2 regions of the Colwellia asteriadis genome follow, and region 1 is predicted to be linked to the other one. Evidence: predicted binding sites of a transcription regulator. Region 1 holds the regulator's gene; the other holds the start of a gene.

The links. Region 1 encodes FliA, which starts transcription of late flagellar genes. Its sites were predicted from a motif close to CTAAAGNTNNNNNNNNNNNNGCCGATA; they were not measured.
Region 2: ABD005_RS04650 (HAMP domain-containing methyl-accepting chemotaxis protein) is a predicted target of FliA. The motif match lies at 4,133-4,159, and genes of this name have one in related genera.

What each region holds. Positions count from the first base shown of each region.
Region 1 is NZ_BAAAFA010000004.1:167,758-175,758, reverse strand. Features, by position in the region: gene ABD005_RS07265 (flagellar motor protein MotB) at 1-273, opposite strand, end outside; gene ABD005_RS07260 (flagellar motor protein) at 270-1,016, opposite strand; gene ABD005_RS07255 (protein-glutamate methylesterase/protein-glutamine glutaminase) at 1,009-2,136, opposite strand; gene ABD005_RS07250 (chemotaxis protein CheA) at 2,211-4,388, opposite strand; gene ABD005_RS07245 (protein phosphatase CheZ) at 4,402-5,145, opposite strand; gene cheY (chemotaxis response regulator CheY) at 5,215-5,598, opposite strand; gene ABD005_RS07235 (RNA polymerase sigma factor FliA) at 5,702-6,421, opposite strand; gene ABD005_RS07230 (MinD/ParA family protein) at 6,465-7,307, opposite strand; gene flhF (flagellar biosynthesis GTPase FlhF) at 7,344-8,001, opposite strand, start outside.
Region 2 is NZ_BAAAFA010000002.1:340,283-348,283, reverse strand. Features, by position in the region: gene ABD005_RS04670 (Na+/H+ antiporter NhaC family protein) at 1-752, opposite strand, end outside; gene ABD005_RS04665 (hypothetical protein) at 991-1,182, opposite strand; gene ABD005_RS04660 (anhydro-N-acetylmuramic acid kinase) at 1,355-2,533, opposite strand; gene ABD005_RS04655 (OapA family protein) at 2,526-3,983, opposite strand; gene ABD005_RS04650 (HAMP domain-containing methyl-accepting chemotaxis protein) at 4,220-6,199, shown strand; gene tyrS (tyrosine--tRNA ligase) at 6,499-7,698, shown strand.

The DNA of each region.
Region 1 (8,001 bases):
GCCATCGCCATATAAATTTTTCTTCGATTCATTGGCCTTTACCAGTAAAATATCATTGCTACTTCCACTGTTAATACTGTGGAGATCTGTCGGTTTAAACAAACCACCAAAAGATTCAGTAATAATATCAAACGGTTTTTCATTGACCATAGCCATCGCATAAAGTACGACGAATAGCGCAAATAATAACGTCATATAATCAGCATAGGAGACTAACCAACGATGAACATTGTCAGGCTCTACTTCATGCCGTTTACGACGTACTCGATTCATCTATCCAACCTAAATGCAGATAACTTATCTTCAATTGCGTGAGGGTTATCACCATTGGCAAGTGCAATAAGCCCTTCAGAAATCATTTCTCGATACATCGTTTGTTGGTGAATAATGGCTCTCAACTTATTTGCTACCGGCAAATAAATTAAATTAGCAAAACCAACACCGTATATAGTTGCAATAAATGCGGTCGCAATACCTGTACCAAGTAAGGCGGGGTCTGTTAAATTATTCATCGCATGGATAAGTCCCAAAACAGCGCCTAGAATTCCAATGGTAGGGCTATACCCCCCCATCGCTTCAAATACATTAGCAGAGCGTAGGTTATGCTCTCGGTATATATCTAAGTCGAGCTCTAAAGATAAACGTAATGTGTCAACTTCAACGCCATCAACTAATGAGTTCAGCCCTTTTTGTGTATATTGGTCATCAATATCAAGAGCTATATCTTCTAAAGCTAAGTAACCTTCACTACGCGATAGCTCTGCCCAATGTACAATATCAGCAATGCCTTGTTCTATATTATAAACAGGAGGATAAAAGACCCAACGAAGCAATGAAATAGCATGAGTAAACTGCACCATGGATGATTGCAACATCACTGCCCCTAAAGTACCGCCAAAGACAATAATAAATGCGGGTAGTTCAAATAAAGCAGAAAAACTTCCTCCGTCTAAGCTAAATCCTATATAAATAGCTAAAACAGCCAGAACCAGTCCTGCAATACTGAGTTTATCCACGGCTGACTTCCTTAACCATTGAGGGCGCCATCGCATCTAACGGTAAAGAAAGTTGAGATATCCCTGCCTTATCAATAGCTTGTGGCATTCCGTAGACAACACAAGATTGTTCATCTTGAGACCATATGGTAGCACCTTTTGTTTTAAGCATTCTGGCACCTTCTTTTCCATCAGATCCCATACCGGTAAGTATAACGGCAAGTACTTTTCCTGAAAAAGTTTTAGCTGCAGAGCCAAACGTAATATCAACACTTGGTTTAAAGGTTATTTTAGGAGAGTCATCTTCTAAAATTTTGATTTTAGCTGCACTCTCTGTACCACTAATAATCATCTGACGACCGCCTGGTGCTAAGTATGCGCAGCCGGGCTTTAATACGTCACCATCGGCGGCTTCTTTAACTTTTATCTTACATAATGAGTCTAAGCGGCTAGCAAATGCAGCAGTAAACGCCGCTGGCATATGTTGTACCATGACAATAGGTAATGGAAAATCAGCATTAAATTGCGTGAGTATTTTTTGTAAGGCGACAGGTCCACCTGTAGATGTACCTATAGCTAGTAATTTATACTCTTTACCAGAACTACGTGAAATAGTATTGGAAGACTTTTTGACGCTAGTACCAACCTCTTTTCTCTCAACAATTTTCGTCGGTACTTCGCGAGTTAGTGGCCTATCACTTCTCACAGGTGGCGTAGGCTTACTAACCCGCGCCCTTAAATTAGGTTTACGGGCAATCTCTAAAACACGTTGACGTAACAAGCTCCCTGCTTCATCGGTATTTTTAGCTATTTCACTAAACTTTTTAGGAAGAAAATCTAAAGCGCCAGCCTCTAGCGCCTCAAGTGTTGCTTGTGCACCTTGATGGGTTAAAGAGGAGAACATTAGTATTGCTGTTGGTGACTGAGACATTATTTTTTTAACAGCATCAATACCATTTAACACGGGCATCTCTATGTCCATTGTGATCACATCAGGCTTTAATAGCTTAGCTTTATCAACAGCTTCTTGACCATTTACAGCAACACCAATAACTTCAAGTTGAGGATCTTTAGTTAAGATGTCTGTGACTCTGCGTCTAAAGAAGCTGGAGTCATCAACCACAAGTACCTTATAGGCCATTTATTATCTCTGCTTTTTTATATGAGTGATTATAGGTAAGTTGAAGGCGCTCGAAAATAAAGCGCCTTCAATAGCTAACTACGCAGTTTTTTATTAACCGGTGACTTTCTAGCATAAAACTTTAATATGTTTGCTATATCTAAAATAAGTGCAATGCCGCCGTCACTAGTAATGGTTGCTCCTGCCATGCCTGGTGTACCATGAAGTAATCTATCGAGTGGTTTTATAACAACCTCTTCTTGACCAATTAAGCTATCAACAACAAAAGCAACTTGTTGATTACCTAACTGTACAATAACAACATGACCTTTATCGCGAGGCTTCGATGTATACCCTTTGACTAACCACTGATCTAAGTAAAATAAAGGAATAGCCTTTTCTCGAACTATAATGGTTAATTGACCATCAACACTGTTGGTATTAGATAAATCTAAATGAAATATTTCATTGACTGAAGCAAGCGGTAAAGCAAATGTTTGCTTACCAACCACAACCATTAGTGTAGGTAATATAGCTAAAGTTAAAGGAACTTTAATTTCTAACACTGTGCCTACACCCAGCTCAGCGTCAATGTTGACCGTACCGTTAAGTTGTGTGATTTTAGTTTTAACCACATCCATACCAACACCACGACCCGATACTTCAGATATTTCTGTTTTAGTAGAGAAACCTGGAGCAAATATTAAGCTATACGCCTCTTTATCTGACATACGTGCTGCGGCATCCGCATCAAGAACACCGCGTTCTATCGCAATATTTTTTAATTTTTCAGGGTTCATACCTGCACCATCATCTTTAATGGTCAGTAATATATGATCTCCTTCCTGAGAGGCTGATAAAACAACAGTACCTTCTCTAGGCTTACCTATTGATTCACGAACATCTGGTGCTTCAATGCCGTGGTCAACAGAGTTACGTACTAAGTGAACTAGAGGATCGGCTAGAGCTTCAACCAAGTTTTTATCTAAATCAGTTTCTTCACCTTCAAGAATAAGCTTAATATCTTTTTTCAGGCTTCGAGCTAAGTCACGAACAACTCGAGGGAAACGACCAAAAACCTTTTTAATAGGCTGCATCCGTGTTTTCATCACGGCGCCCTGTAAGTCGGTAGTCACTGCATCTAAGTTAGTTACCGCTTTAGTGAGATCTTCATCATCAGACACTAGCCCTAAACTGGTTAGCCTATTTCTAACGAGTACGAGCTCACCAACCATATTCATGATTTGATCAAGCCTTTTTGTATCAACCCTAACAGTGGTTTCACCTTGTGATGCCGCTGCTGCTTTCTTCTCTGCGACTTTAGCAGGAGCAGAGCTTACTGGTGCCGGCGCAGGACTTGGTGTTGATGGCTTAGCTGCTGCTGGCTTAGCCGGAGTAACAGGATCTGGAGTCACTGCAGGGGGAGTATTTTCAACTGTATTTTCGGTTGCTGTACTGTCAGTTGCGGTACTTGGGGCATTACCTTTACCGTGTAACTCATCGAGTAGTTTTTCAAATTCTAAGTCATCTATATCATCCGAAGATGTACTAGAAGTGGCTTGAGAGGACGCTGCAACTTCTGAAGAAAAAGCCCCTTGACCATGTAATTCATCAAGCAATGATTCAAATTCATCGTCTGATATTTCATTGCTATCGGTTGGATTGCTAGCCGTAGGAGCTACATTAACCTCTTCTGATGGCGCAGGAGTTGAAGGTTCCCCACCGCCATGTAACTCATCGAGTAAGCGCTCAAACTCATCTTCGGTCATTTCATCATTTGAGCCTGTATCATTTGAGTTTTCATCATTAATATCGTTATTAACAGCTACCGTAGCATCTTCAACGACAGCTTCAATTGGAGCTGGATCAGCAGCGCCTGCTGAATCAGGAGTACTAAGGCGATGTAATTCAGCTAATAGTTGCGGATCTGCAGGAATTAATGGCTGGCTATTTTGCACTAAAGCAAACATATCATTAACCGTATCTAGAGCAGATAGAATAGTATCCATAAGCTCAGGATTAACACGTCGTTGTCCAGTACGTAATAAATCAAAGATATTTTCCGCACCATGACAGACTTCAACAAGCTCATTCAAGCTTAAAAACCCTGCTCCCCCTTTCACTGTATGAAATCCACGGAAGATAGAGTTCAATAGCCCAGAGTTATCTACATCATTTTCTAGCTCAACTAGCTCTTCTGAAAGAGACTCTAAGATTTCACCCGCTTCAACTAAAAAATCCTGTAAAATTTCTTCATCTGCTTCAAAAGACATGCAGCAACTCCCATTAAAATCCTAAACTTGATAAAAGATCATCAACATCGTCTTGATCTTCAACAACATCGTCTCTGTTTTCTGTGTTTACTATCGGACCTTCAACTAAATTGTCACCGACTTTAGGTGTCGCTTGATTTTTATCATCATCAGAAGTGATACCAAAAGCGGTTAACATGTTAATTAAACTGTCTTCAACCTCTCGAACCAAATCAATAACCTTACGAATAACTTGGCCTGTTAGATCTTGGAAATCCTGTGCCATTAAGACATCGGTCATTAAGCCATGTATTAATTGAGTTTCTTTACCTGTTGTTTTAAGTAGTGTGTCAATACCCAAACAAAGGCTTTTGAACTCAGCTAAATCAATTTGATTATTCATCAGTTTAGTCCAAGCGGGATTAACTGCATCAACTTGTTCTGATATTCTATCAACCACTGGAAAAATAGCTTCAACAGCGTCCATAGTTTTGTTTGCTGCTTCTTCTGTTCTTTCAATAACGTAATTCAGGCGCTCTTTCGCATCCGGAATATCAGCATTAGCCAAGTCACTTAAACGAGAGTCAACTTGGAAGTTCGTTAACGAGTCATGAAGTTGACGTGTTAACTTACCTATTTCTGCAAACAGTTCCGAGTTAATTGGGTTTTGAATTTCTGCAATAATTGCATCGGCAGCATCTTGCTGCCCAGATTCAAGATACTCAACTAGCGATTTTGCTTGCTCTAAAGAGATCCGCCCCATCATAGCTATACTCATGCAAAGTCCTTAATACTTATGCAAACCATATTCTTAGCATATTAAATTCGTATAAAGCTAAAACAGTTATTAACCCAAACGCTCAAAAATTTTGTCTAATTTAGTTTTTAACGTTGCCGCAGTAAATGGCTTAACGATATAACCATTTACCCCTGCTTGAGCTGCCATAACTATTTGCTCTTTTTTAGCTTCTGCAGTAATTAATAAGACAGGGATGTGAGATAAGCTCGCATCAGCTCGTATTGCTTTTAATAAGTCAATACCTTGCATACCAGGCATATTCCAATCAGTTACAACAAAGTCAAAATCTCCACCTTGAAGCATCGGTAATGCTGTGCTGCCATCATCCGCCTCTTGAATATTGGTAAAGCCTAAATCACGCAATAAATTTTTTACTATACGTCTCATGGTTGAAAAGTCATCAACTACAAGCACTTTCATATTTTTATCCAAGGCACCCTCCGGCGAAACATTTAAAATTAATAATGGTGGTATTATTTATACTATCAAACTTATTTTAACAGTGAAGTTAATTGTTATCGATTTAATAGTTTAGTTAATTTTGCCAAGATTGCATACGCGCTTTTAACCTATGCATTGCTTGACTATGAATTTGGCTCACCCTTGATTCACTTACATCAAGTACTTGACCAATTTCACGTAAATTCAATTCTTCATCGTAGTATAGCGACAGTACTAGAGCTTCACGCTCGGGTAAAGTGCTTATACACTCAGCTAACGCCTTTTTAAACGCAATTTGTTCTATATTTAGATAGGGATCATCATCAATATTGTCATCAGTATAACTTAACGCATCTTCACTTGTACCTAAGTCATCTATGCCTAGTATTTTACCTGTACTGACTTCTCTTAATATATGATGGTAGTCATTTAATGAAATATCAAGTTTTTCAGCAACTTCAATATCAGAAACATCTCTACCAAGTTTAGCTTCTAATGTATTGATTGCATCACTTACCATTCGGCTATTTTTATGTACTGAGCGAGGAGTCCAGTCACCGCGACGCATTTCATCTAGCATTGCACCACGTATTCTAATACCTGCAAAGGTTTCAAAGCTAGCACCTTTAGTATTATCAAAGTTATTAGCGGCTTCTAATAATCCAATCATGCCTGATTGAATGAGATCATCGACTAATACACTTGCAGGTAGTCTTGCCAATAAGTGATAGGCAATACGTTTGACCAAAACAGTATGTTGCTCAAGTATCGCAGCTTTATCAATTTGATTACTATAGCTATTCGCTTTTGCCACGTAATAATGCTCTCATAAAGTCGTATGGATTTGAATAAACTAGCTAATTAGCTAATAACTGCTCAATAAAAAACTCTAAGTGTCCTGATGCTTGTTTAGGTATAGGCCATTGGCCTACTTTAGTCGCTAAACTGCTAAATGCTTTAGCGGCTGGGGATTGTGGAAACGCTTCAACAATAGCTTGTTGCTTGCGAACCGACTTTCTAATATTTTCATCAAAGGGAATAACCGCGACTAACTCTAGTGCTACATCTAAAAACCTGTCTGTTACTTTAGTCAGTTTAGCAAAAAGCTGTTCGCCTTCTTTTGGATTTCGCACCATATTGGCAACAACTTTAAACTTGAAAACCCCATGGTCGCGACTTAATAACTTCATCAGTGCGTAACAATCTGTTATTGATGTGGGCTCATCACAAACCACTAACATGACATCTTGTGCTGCACGGGTAAAGCTAAGTACCATATCTGAAATACCTGCTGCGGTATCAACAATAAGTACATCAAACTGAGTTTGCATTTCACTAAAGGCACGAATTAATCCAGCATGCTCTGCTGGCGTTAAGTCAACCATAGATTGTGAGCCAGATGTTGCTGGAATTATTTTAATACCGGCAGGCCCTTCAATAATAATATCATCGAGCTCGCACTCACCCGAGAGCACATGTGATAAATTGCGCTTTACCCTCAAGCCCAACATTACATCAACATTAGCTAGACCTAAATCGGCATCTAAAACGAGAACACGCTTGCCCTGTTGGCCTAATGCTATAGCGGTATTCAAAGAAACATTGGTTTTACCTACGCCTCCTTTGCCTCCTGAAACAGCGATTACTTTAACTTTTTGTAAATCTTGCATTTTTCTTAAGCCACTCGCTTGATCTATCATCAAATTTTTACTTCTATTGTCGTATAAACTAACACGCTACATTACTCCCGCGGGAGCAACTGGCATAGTGCGCACAGGTGTATTATTACCATTTGCTGGCTTACTTGCCATCTTATCAGCAAGAGTAACTAATTTCTCAGCATTTGCAACTTTAATATCTTCAGGAACTCGTTGTCCGTCAGTAAGATACCCAATTGGTAAACCATTTTTTATTGATGTGGTAATTATTTCGCCAATACTAACGCTTTCATCAAGTTTAGTATAAATACACCCTGATATTGGTACTTTTTTAAAGCGTTCAACATTTTCTTGCATAACTCGCTGTTGGGTATTGGCAGCAAGTACCAAGTAATTACGAATAGTAACGCGTGCATTATTAACCAAGTTTGCCAACTGCTCAGCTAAACGCATATCGCGTTGCCCCATACCCGCAGTATCAATCAAAATAAGTTTTTTCTTCGAAAACTGCTGTAATAAAGCATCTAATGCCTGACTGTCTTTAGCAAGCATGACCTGACAACCTATAATTTTACCGTACGTTGCAAGTTGTTCAAAACCCGCTATACGAAAGGTATCAGTCGAAATAAGTGCAACATTATCACTCCCATGAACTTGCGCAAAACCAGCAGCGAGTTTGGCAATAGTTGTTGTTTTCCCAACCCCTGTCGGGCCAACTAAAGCAACAACGCCACCA
Region 2 (8,001 bases), on a different contig from region 1:
TTATCTTCTTGTGTTAATACTGAATTATTAACTGTTGATGTTTTTGTATAAGACGTTGATGTAGAAATACTTTGTTGAGATAACTCAAGCTTTCTTAATGGTCCATGTACTTTGTCAAAAAACACCGTATACATCACCATTAACAAAGCAATAATGGCATAAAAATTAAAAGCGATTGTACCCCAAAGAATAGAAACAGACGATTGACCTAAATCGTAATTGCTCAGTAACGCTAAAATATATGCGCCCCAACCATTAAGTAAAATAAGAATACAAACAGGTGCACTAGTACTATCAATAATAAAGGCTAAACGGGCGCGGCTCATTTTGAATTTATCAAATAAATCGCGTGATAAAATGCCTGCTGTTAAAACACTTAAGTTAGACTCAATAAAAATAACCACCCCGGTAAACATGGTTAAACTTCCTACTTGCCGTCTACTTTTTGCAATACCTTTATTAACCAGCTTTTCAACCGTTGCGGTAACACCACCGGAGTTTCTAACATAAGCCAACAAAGCACCGATTAATAAGCTAAAAATAAGAATACGAGCATTACCTGGCGAGATCACCACGCTAACAACGCGCTCAATCAGCCCAATACCACCATAAAATACAGCGTTATTATGCTCAGCTAAAGCAAGTAAAAATTCAGAAGTAAACACTGCAGCAAGCAAAGCGAGTATTACTTCTCTCTTCCAAAGCACGAGAATTATTGCAATGAGTGGTGGCAATATAGACAACCATTCCATATTTATGAACCTTAAGGTGTTTTTGAGGGTAAGCGAGGCAGTGTGGCAAATCATTATTGAGGATTCAAGCGTTAATGATATTAAGCCTACTTGTTAACTATCTCTTAAACCAAGTTCAGGTTAATTACTCAAGCTATCAATATTCATAAAAAAGCCCAGCTATAATCGATATAACTGGGCTTTCGGTATTTGGGTAGGCGTTACTTATACGCAATTACTTAATATTGTTCGTTAGCGCCTAGTAATAACCATCTTCTTTATTATGAGCTTGTGGATCGTCAATAATTTCATTGAAGTTCACTTCAAAATTATTATTGTTACATGTGTCGGCCATATATATAGTGCGGGTTGAACCATCAATCCAAGTCACTGTACCACTGCCTTTTTTGCTGCCACACTTCATACCTATATGAATATCTTTAAACTCCATAAAAACCTCCAGTTTGTATTCCTATACTTCAGGTGTGATCTGTAAAAGTATCAACCCTGTCTAAGTTAGATGGATATAAGTCGATTAAGTTCATTATCACTGAGCTTTTATTTCGACCATCAACCAACTATAGAGTACATTAGAGATTTTTCCAGATGATATTTATGTTTACTTAAGGGTAAAAGGCAACGCCTAGAGTACAAGCGACCCGAGCTCCAGTAACAGCCGAAATACTACTTATTAGCTTATGCTCATAGGCGTAAGCAAGCCATGCAAAAGCCGTTGCTTCAAGCACATCACCATCAATATTACGTTCTTGTGTTGATAATAATTCATACGCTAACCCCCCTTGAACAATTAACGCCTGCTTAAGTTGCTGCATCAAAGCGCGATTATGAATGCCGCCGCCACATAGATAAATGTTACCTTGAGCTGACAACTTAATAATCTCGTTCGCAATAGAGTGAGCCGTTAGTGCCACCAGTGTTGCTTGCACGTCGTTAGGCTTTAAGGCTTGGTTTTGTTTAATTGAAAAGTCAGTTAATTGTGCAAAAAGCCAATTTAACGTGAAATATTCTCGCCCCGTGCTTTTCGGTGCCGGTAAAGCAAAATAAGAGTCTTGAAGAAGATGGCTTAGCAATGCCAAGTTAACGCTGCCTGTTGATGCCCAATGACCGTTTTCATCATAGCTTTTATGATCACTATCAGTTGAAGCAGCCATTACTAGATGATTTTCTTTAAACCAATCATCTAATAATGCATTACCAGGGCCGGTATCAAACCCCAACACTTGCTTGTCATTACCCTCAGGTAAAAAAGTAATATTGGCAATGCCACCAATATTCACTACAAAAACATCTTGGCTAGGCTCTGAAAAAATATGCTGATGGAACGCAGGTACTAAAGGCGCACCTTGTCCGCCTAGTGCCATATCTTTACGTCTAAACTGTCCAATCACCTTAATACCTGTTAATACAGCTAAGGTTTGGCTGCAACCTATTTGTACGGTAAAAGAATGGGGGAAGTCTGGGCGGTGGCGTATAGTTTGCCCGTGATTACCTATGGCAATAATGTCTTCGCTTGTAAGGTTTTCCTGCAATAGCAGTGCGCGTATCGCATCACCAAAAATATGAGCTAGTTCTACGTCTAAGCTATATGCGCGATCAATTTCATTATTATGAGGGTTATAAAGTGACGTTATTTTTTCAACAATATCAGGAGTGTATGCTTGATAATAACTACCAGCGATTATCAAATTTTGGCAACCTTGCGTAAAATCAACTAAAGCAAGATCAACCCCATCAGCGCTGGTTCCCGACATTAGCCCAATATAATACTTAACCTTACTCATTGTTGCTTGCAATACCTGTAGTCTTTTGAGTAGATTTCAAGGCATTTCTCGCACCCGCTAAAGCTTGTAAACGTAGCGCCGAAATACGTTGAAATTCCGCTTTATATTTTTTAGCAATTGGCTGAGCATCTGGCAGTTTTACGGTACGTGGGTTGCGGTGTACACCATTTAATAAAAACTCATAATGTAAATGAGGCCCTGCCGCCAAACCAGTAGCGCCGACATAACCAATCACTTCCCCCTGTTTAACACGCTGTCCTTTTTTTACTGCCCGTTTAGAAAAATGCAAATATTTAGTCACAATACCATTACCATGCTGAATGAAAACATAATGACCATTATATTTATTATAAGCTGCATGGGTCACTTTACCATTACCTGCCGCAACTACCGGTGTGCCAGTTTTGGCAGCATAGTCTATACCACGATGAGCTTTCCAACGTTTTTGTACGGGATGAAAGCGTCTTGGCTTAAAGCTTGAGCTAATATATTTGAAATTAACCGGGGCTCGTAAAAAAGCTTTACGCATACTTTTGCCATCTGGAGTGTAATACTCATTATCGCTAAAGCGTACCGCTTGAAAAACTTCACCTTGGTTAACAAACTCAGCGGCTAAAATATTGCCTGTTCCTATGTATTCACCATCAATATATTGCTGCTCATAAACCACATTAAAGCTATCACCAGCCCTAATGTCTTGTGCGAAATCAATATCCCAACCAAAGACGTTAGCAAAATTAATCACTTGTGCATCAGTTAAACCTGCACCCACCCCTGCATTCCAAAAGCTTGAAGATATTTCACCATGGCTAAAAGCTTCACGTATTTCTACCGCTTTGACTTCTTTAGATGATTGGTAAGTATCGCCTATTAAATTAATGTATAAGGTATCAGTTTTAGATAAGGGATATTCAAGCGCTGCTAATTGCTTAGTATCATTCGTTGCAATACGTAATTCATCGCCAACATTTAGCTTTTTCAGTAATTTACTGTCTTCACCTTTTGCCGTACTAACTGCATAGGTTGTTTGAGCGCTGAAACCCAAACGTTTAAATATTCTTGCTAACGAGTCACCACTTCTAACTTTTACTGTTTGCCAATTCAACTCCACAACCGGCGGCTCTTCATCTGCCATATTTGGTGTTGGGGGGTTTATGGTTTTAGTTGCTTCGCTCACTAATGTGCCGCGTTCAATTGCATCGTTATCACTCGCTAAAGAGGGCAGATCTTTTACCTTGCTATTTGAAGGGCTTGGGTTGCTATCGTCAATGGCGCTATGCTCAATACTGTTACCCAAACTTTTAACTTCATATCGTTTACCGACAGCTAAGTCGGTAACATCATCTTGGCTGTTATTACTGGGCATTAGTAAAAAAACTAAAAATAACAAACTAAAAAAGCCAATAACAATGCGATGCTTCAGAGGAAGCTGAGAGAAAACTTCTAATATTTTTTTCAAGGAACTACTCAAAGGGACTACTCAAATATGGAAAGCGAAAACATTAATAAATAACCACTATATCAAAAAAAAATAGCAAATGTCGCCAAAAGCTTATTATCAAAAGGTAAATATAAATTTAGCAAAATACGAAATACTAACTAAAGTAAAAGGTAATAGAGGCGATAAGTAAAGGATTACAAGACTCATGTGCAAAAATATAACCGTATTAAACAAGGTAATAAATAATGAAATTAACTATTTCTCAACGTCTTTACGCTGGCTTTGCAATAGTCATATTATTAATGCTAACAATCTCCACCGTAATTTGGCTTAAAAGCCAAAAAATACAACAAATAGTTGACGAGGTACAAAGCGACGATATCCCTGGCGTTATTTTATATTTACAAGTACTCGATGAAGTCGGTGATATGCAATCGAGTATGCTTGAATATTTGACTGGAGAAGTAAACGAAGTAAAGGTGTTTAACGAAAGTTACGCCGAATTTAACACACAATTTGAAAAGTTAAAGCTGATTGAATCAGCTAAAGCCACCGATCGTGAGAAAATGGCTAAAATTAAAAATCTTGTTGATACCTTTGCAGCGCAAGCTAAAGAAGAAGTTTTTTCTCGCTACAACCCTGAAACAGAACGATGGGCGTTTACATTAATAAAAGAACTTGAAAAAACGTCAGTGCGCGAGCTTGAGTCGCTATTAGATATTTCAAAAAAAGAAGCTTTGAAAAATGATTTATCTAGTGCTGTACTTTATTTAGAGTTAATTGATGAAGCAGGAGATCTAATTGCTTCACTCACGGGTTTTATTGCCGGCGATATAAATAAAAAATCAGCTTTTGATGAAGATAAAAAATCGTTAGCTGAGTATTTGTCGCAATTACAAAAACTAGAGCAAAGCCCACAAAATCAAGCTAATCTAGTAAAAATAGGCCAGCTGTCTCAAAAGATAATAGCTGCAGGAGAAGAAGCCTTCGCTAAATTCGACCCTACCGCTAGAGCCTCAGCTTTAAAAGCTGCAGATAAAATGGAACGAGAGCTTTTTAATGTGGTTGAAGACATACTCGATAAATCATCTGACGAAGAAAAAGTAGACGCCAGTAAAGGTATAGATGAAACATTAACTTCTATAAATGACCAATTATTTACTTTAGTGGTTATCTCTATCATCGCGATTATTGCTGCTATTGCTATTTCTCATTACCTAGCAACAAACATCAATAAGCGTTTGAATAATGTACTCAATGTCGCCAACAAAGTGAGTGAAGGAGATTTAACCGCAGACCCTATTGTTGATGACAGTGGTGATGAAATTGGTGCCATCGCAATCGCTATGAATACTATGTCTAAATCACTTAATGACTTAATTAAAGATATTAATAATGTCTCTAATTCTGTCGCTAGTTCAAGTAATGATATTCTTGGCGCTACTATTGAAATGACCAACAGCTGTAATGAACAAGCACATAAAGCCAGTATTATTTCAGTAGCAGTAGAAGAAATGACAGCAACCGTAAATGAAGTTGCCAGCCAAAGCTCGGCAGCAGCCACAAGTGCGAGTGAGTCCGGGGTACAAGCAACAACAGGCGGCAATGTTGTTAAACAAACGGTACAAGGTATTAACCTACTTTCAGAAGCCGTTAATTCAACAGCTGAAATGGTCAACAAATTGGGGGCACGTAGCACCGAAATAGGTGATGTAATACAAGTTATTAACGGTATTGCTGAACAAACTAACTTATTAGCCTTAAATGCCGCTATAGAAGCAGCGCGTGCTGGGGAGCAAGGTCGAGGCTTTGCTGTTGTTGCCGATGAAGTTAGAACACTGGCAGCAAGAACAACCCAAGCAACACAGGAGGTCGCTAAATCTATTGGCGCAATACAGTCAGATACTACCGCCGTTATTGCCAGTATTGACCAAGGCATTGATCAAGCGAGCAAAAGTGTAGAGCTGGCGAATAAAGCTGGTGATTCACTTGATATTATTATGGCAGGTACTCAAAGCATAGAGGCCATGATTACTTCAATTGCTGCCGCGTGTGAAGAGCAATCTGCTACAACCATCGAGATATCTCGAGATGTGGTAGCGATCAGTGGTTCATCATCTGAAATCTTAGATGTGACCAATCAAACATCAGAAAAAGCATCAAGAATGAATGAGTTATCTGATCAAATGAAAAATCTTGTTAACCGATTCAAATTAAGAGCATAAAAGAATAGATTACGCTATAAAGATAATTATTCTGTTTTAACATGAATCAAAATCAAGGCTTGTATACCCTGTTATACAAGCCTTTTTTATTTTACTTACCACACTATTAAGACAAGTTATTTACCTCTCTGCACTTCCCTAAAATTAGTTTTATTAAGATAAATACACGAAAACTCACTTAAAGGTTTTAACCTACTAATAAAGTGCAGTAGAATTCGACCATAAAATAAACTTATTACCTTGAATCTACTTTTATCGCATTAGAGTAAATTCAAAATGATAGCCAGTGGAGCTGAATTATGACAGATGTCAATCAAGCGTTTGCAGAGCTGAAACGCGGCGCAGAAGAAATATTAGTTGAAGAAGAGTTACTAGAAAAATTAAAAAGTGGTAAACCATTAAAAATTAAAGCCGGTTTTGATCCTACGGCTCCAGACTTACATTTAGGCCACACTGTACTTATTAATAAGTTACGTCAATTTCAATTACAAGGCCATGAAGTTATTTTCTTAATTGGTGACTTCACCGGCATGATTGGCGATCCTACAGGTAAAAATGTAACACGTAAGCCACTTACCAAAGAAGATGTGTTGGCCAATGCTGAAACCTACAAAGAACAAGTTTTTAAAATTCTAGATCCTGAAAAAACAACTGTTGCCTTTAACTCTACTTGGATGGAGAAATTAGGCGCTGCAGGTATGCTACAGCTAGCATCTCGCCAAACTGTTGCACGTATGATGGAACGTGACGACTTTAAAAAACGTTACGCTAACGGTCAGGCTATTGCTATTCATGAGTTTATGTACCCATTAGTACAAGGTTGGGATTCAGTTGCGCTTGAGTCAGATGTAGAGCTTGGCGGTACCGATCAAAAATTTAACTTGTTAATGGGACGAGAATTACAAAAATCTGAAGGGCAACGCCCACAAACCGTATTAATGATGCCATTACTAGAAGGTTTAGATGGCGTACAAAAAATGTCTAAGTCACTAGGTAACTATATTGGCATTACCGATAGCCCAACAGAAATGTTTGGTAAAATAATGTCGATTTCTGACGTACTTATGTGGCGTTATTACGAGCTTCTCAGCTTCAAGCCTCTTGAAGAAATTGAGAGCTACAAGACACAAATCAGCGAGGGCAAAAACCCACGCGACGTTAAAATTGATTTAGCCAAAGAGCTTATTGCTCGCTTCCACGACGAAGCAGCAGCACAAGCTGCACACGATGAATTTATCAATCGCTTCCAAAAAGGCGCATTACCTGATGACATGCCTGAGTTAAGCTTAACGGCCGAAGGTGGTGAAATTGGTATTGCTAATCTATTAAAAGAAGTTGGTTTAGTTGCCAGCACGTCTGACGCCTTTCGAATGATAAAGCAAGGCGCGGCTAAAATTGACGGTGAAAAAATAACAGACCGTAACTTAACAGTGATTGCTGGTAGTGAAGCAGTATATCAAGTAGGTAAACGTAAGTTTGCTCGAGTTACAGTGAAATAACCTACTCTAGCTATTGAACTAATACTCTTTAAAGTAAACAAAAGCCACGTTAATAAAGTTATTAACGTGGCTTTTTTACGGATATGCACAATACATCGGTTATTTAACCTGAGCTCGGCTTAACAAATGTTTCTCTAGCAGCTACTTTTCCTGACTTCTTCGTTAAATTTACTTGCAATAGCTCCCTATTGACGCGAAATTTGCCTTGCTTATCATATGAAAAGAAGAAAAACTATCAAGCTATCGGTTCAGAAAAGTAATTTTTGCTGATATTTCAATTTGTTAAATACTTCTTAAACCTAG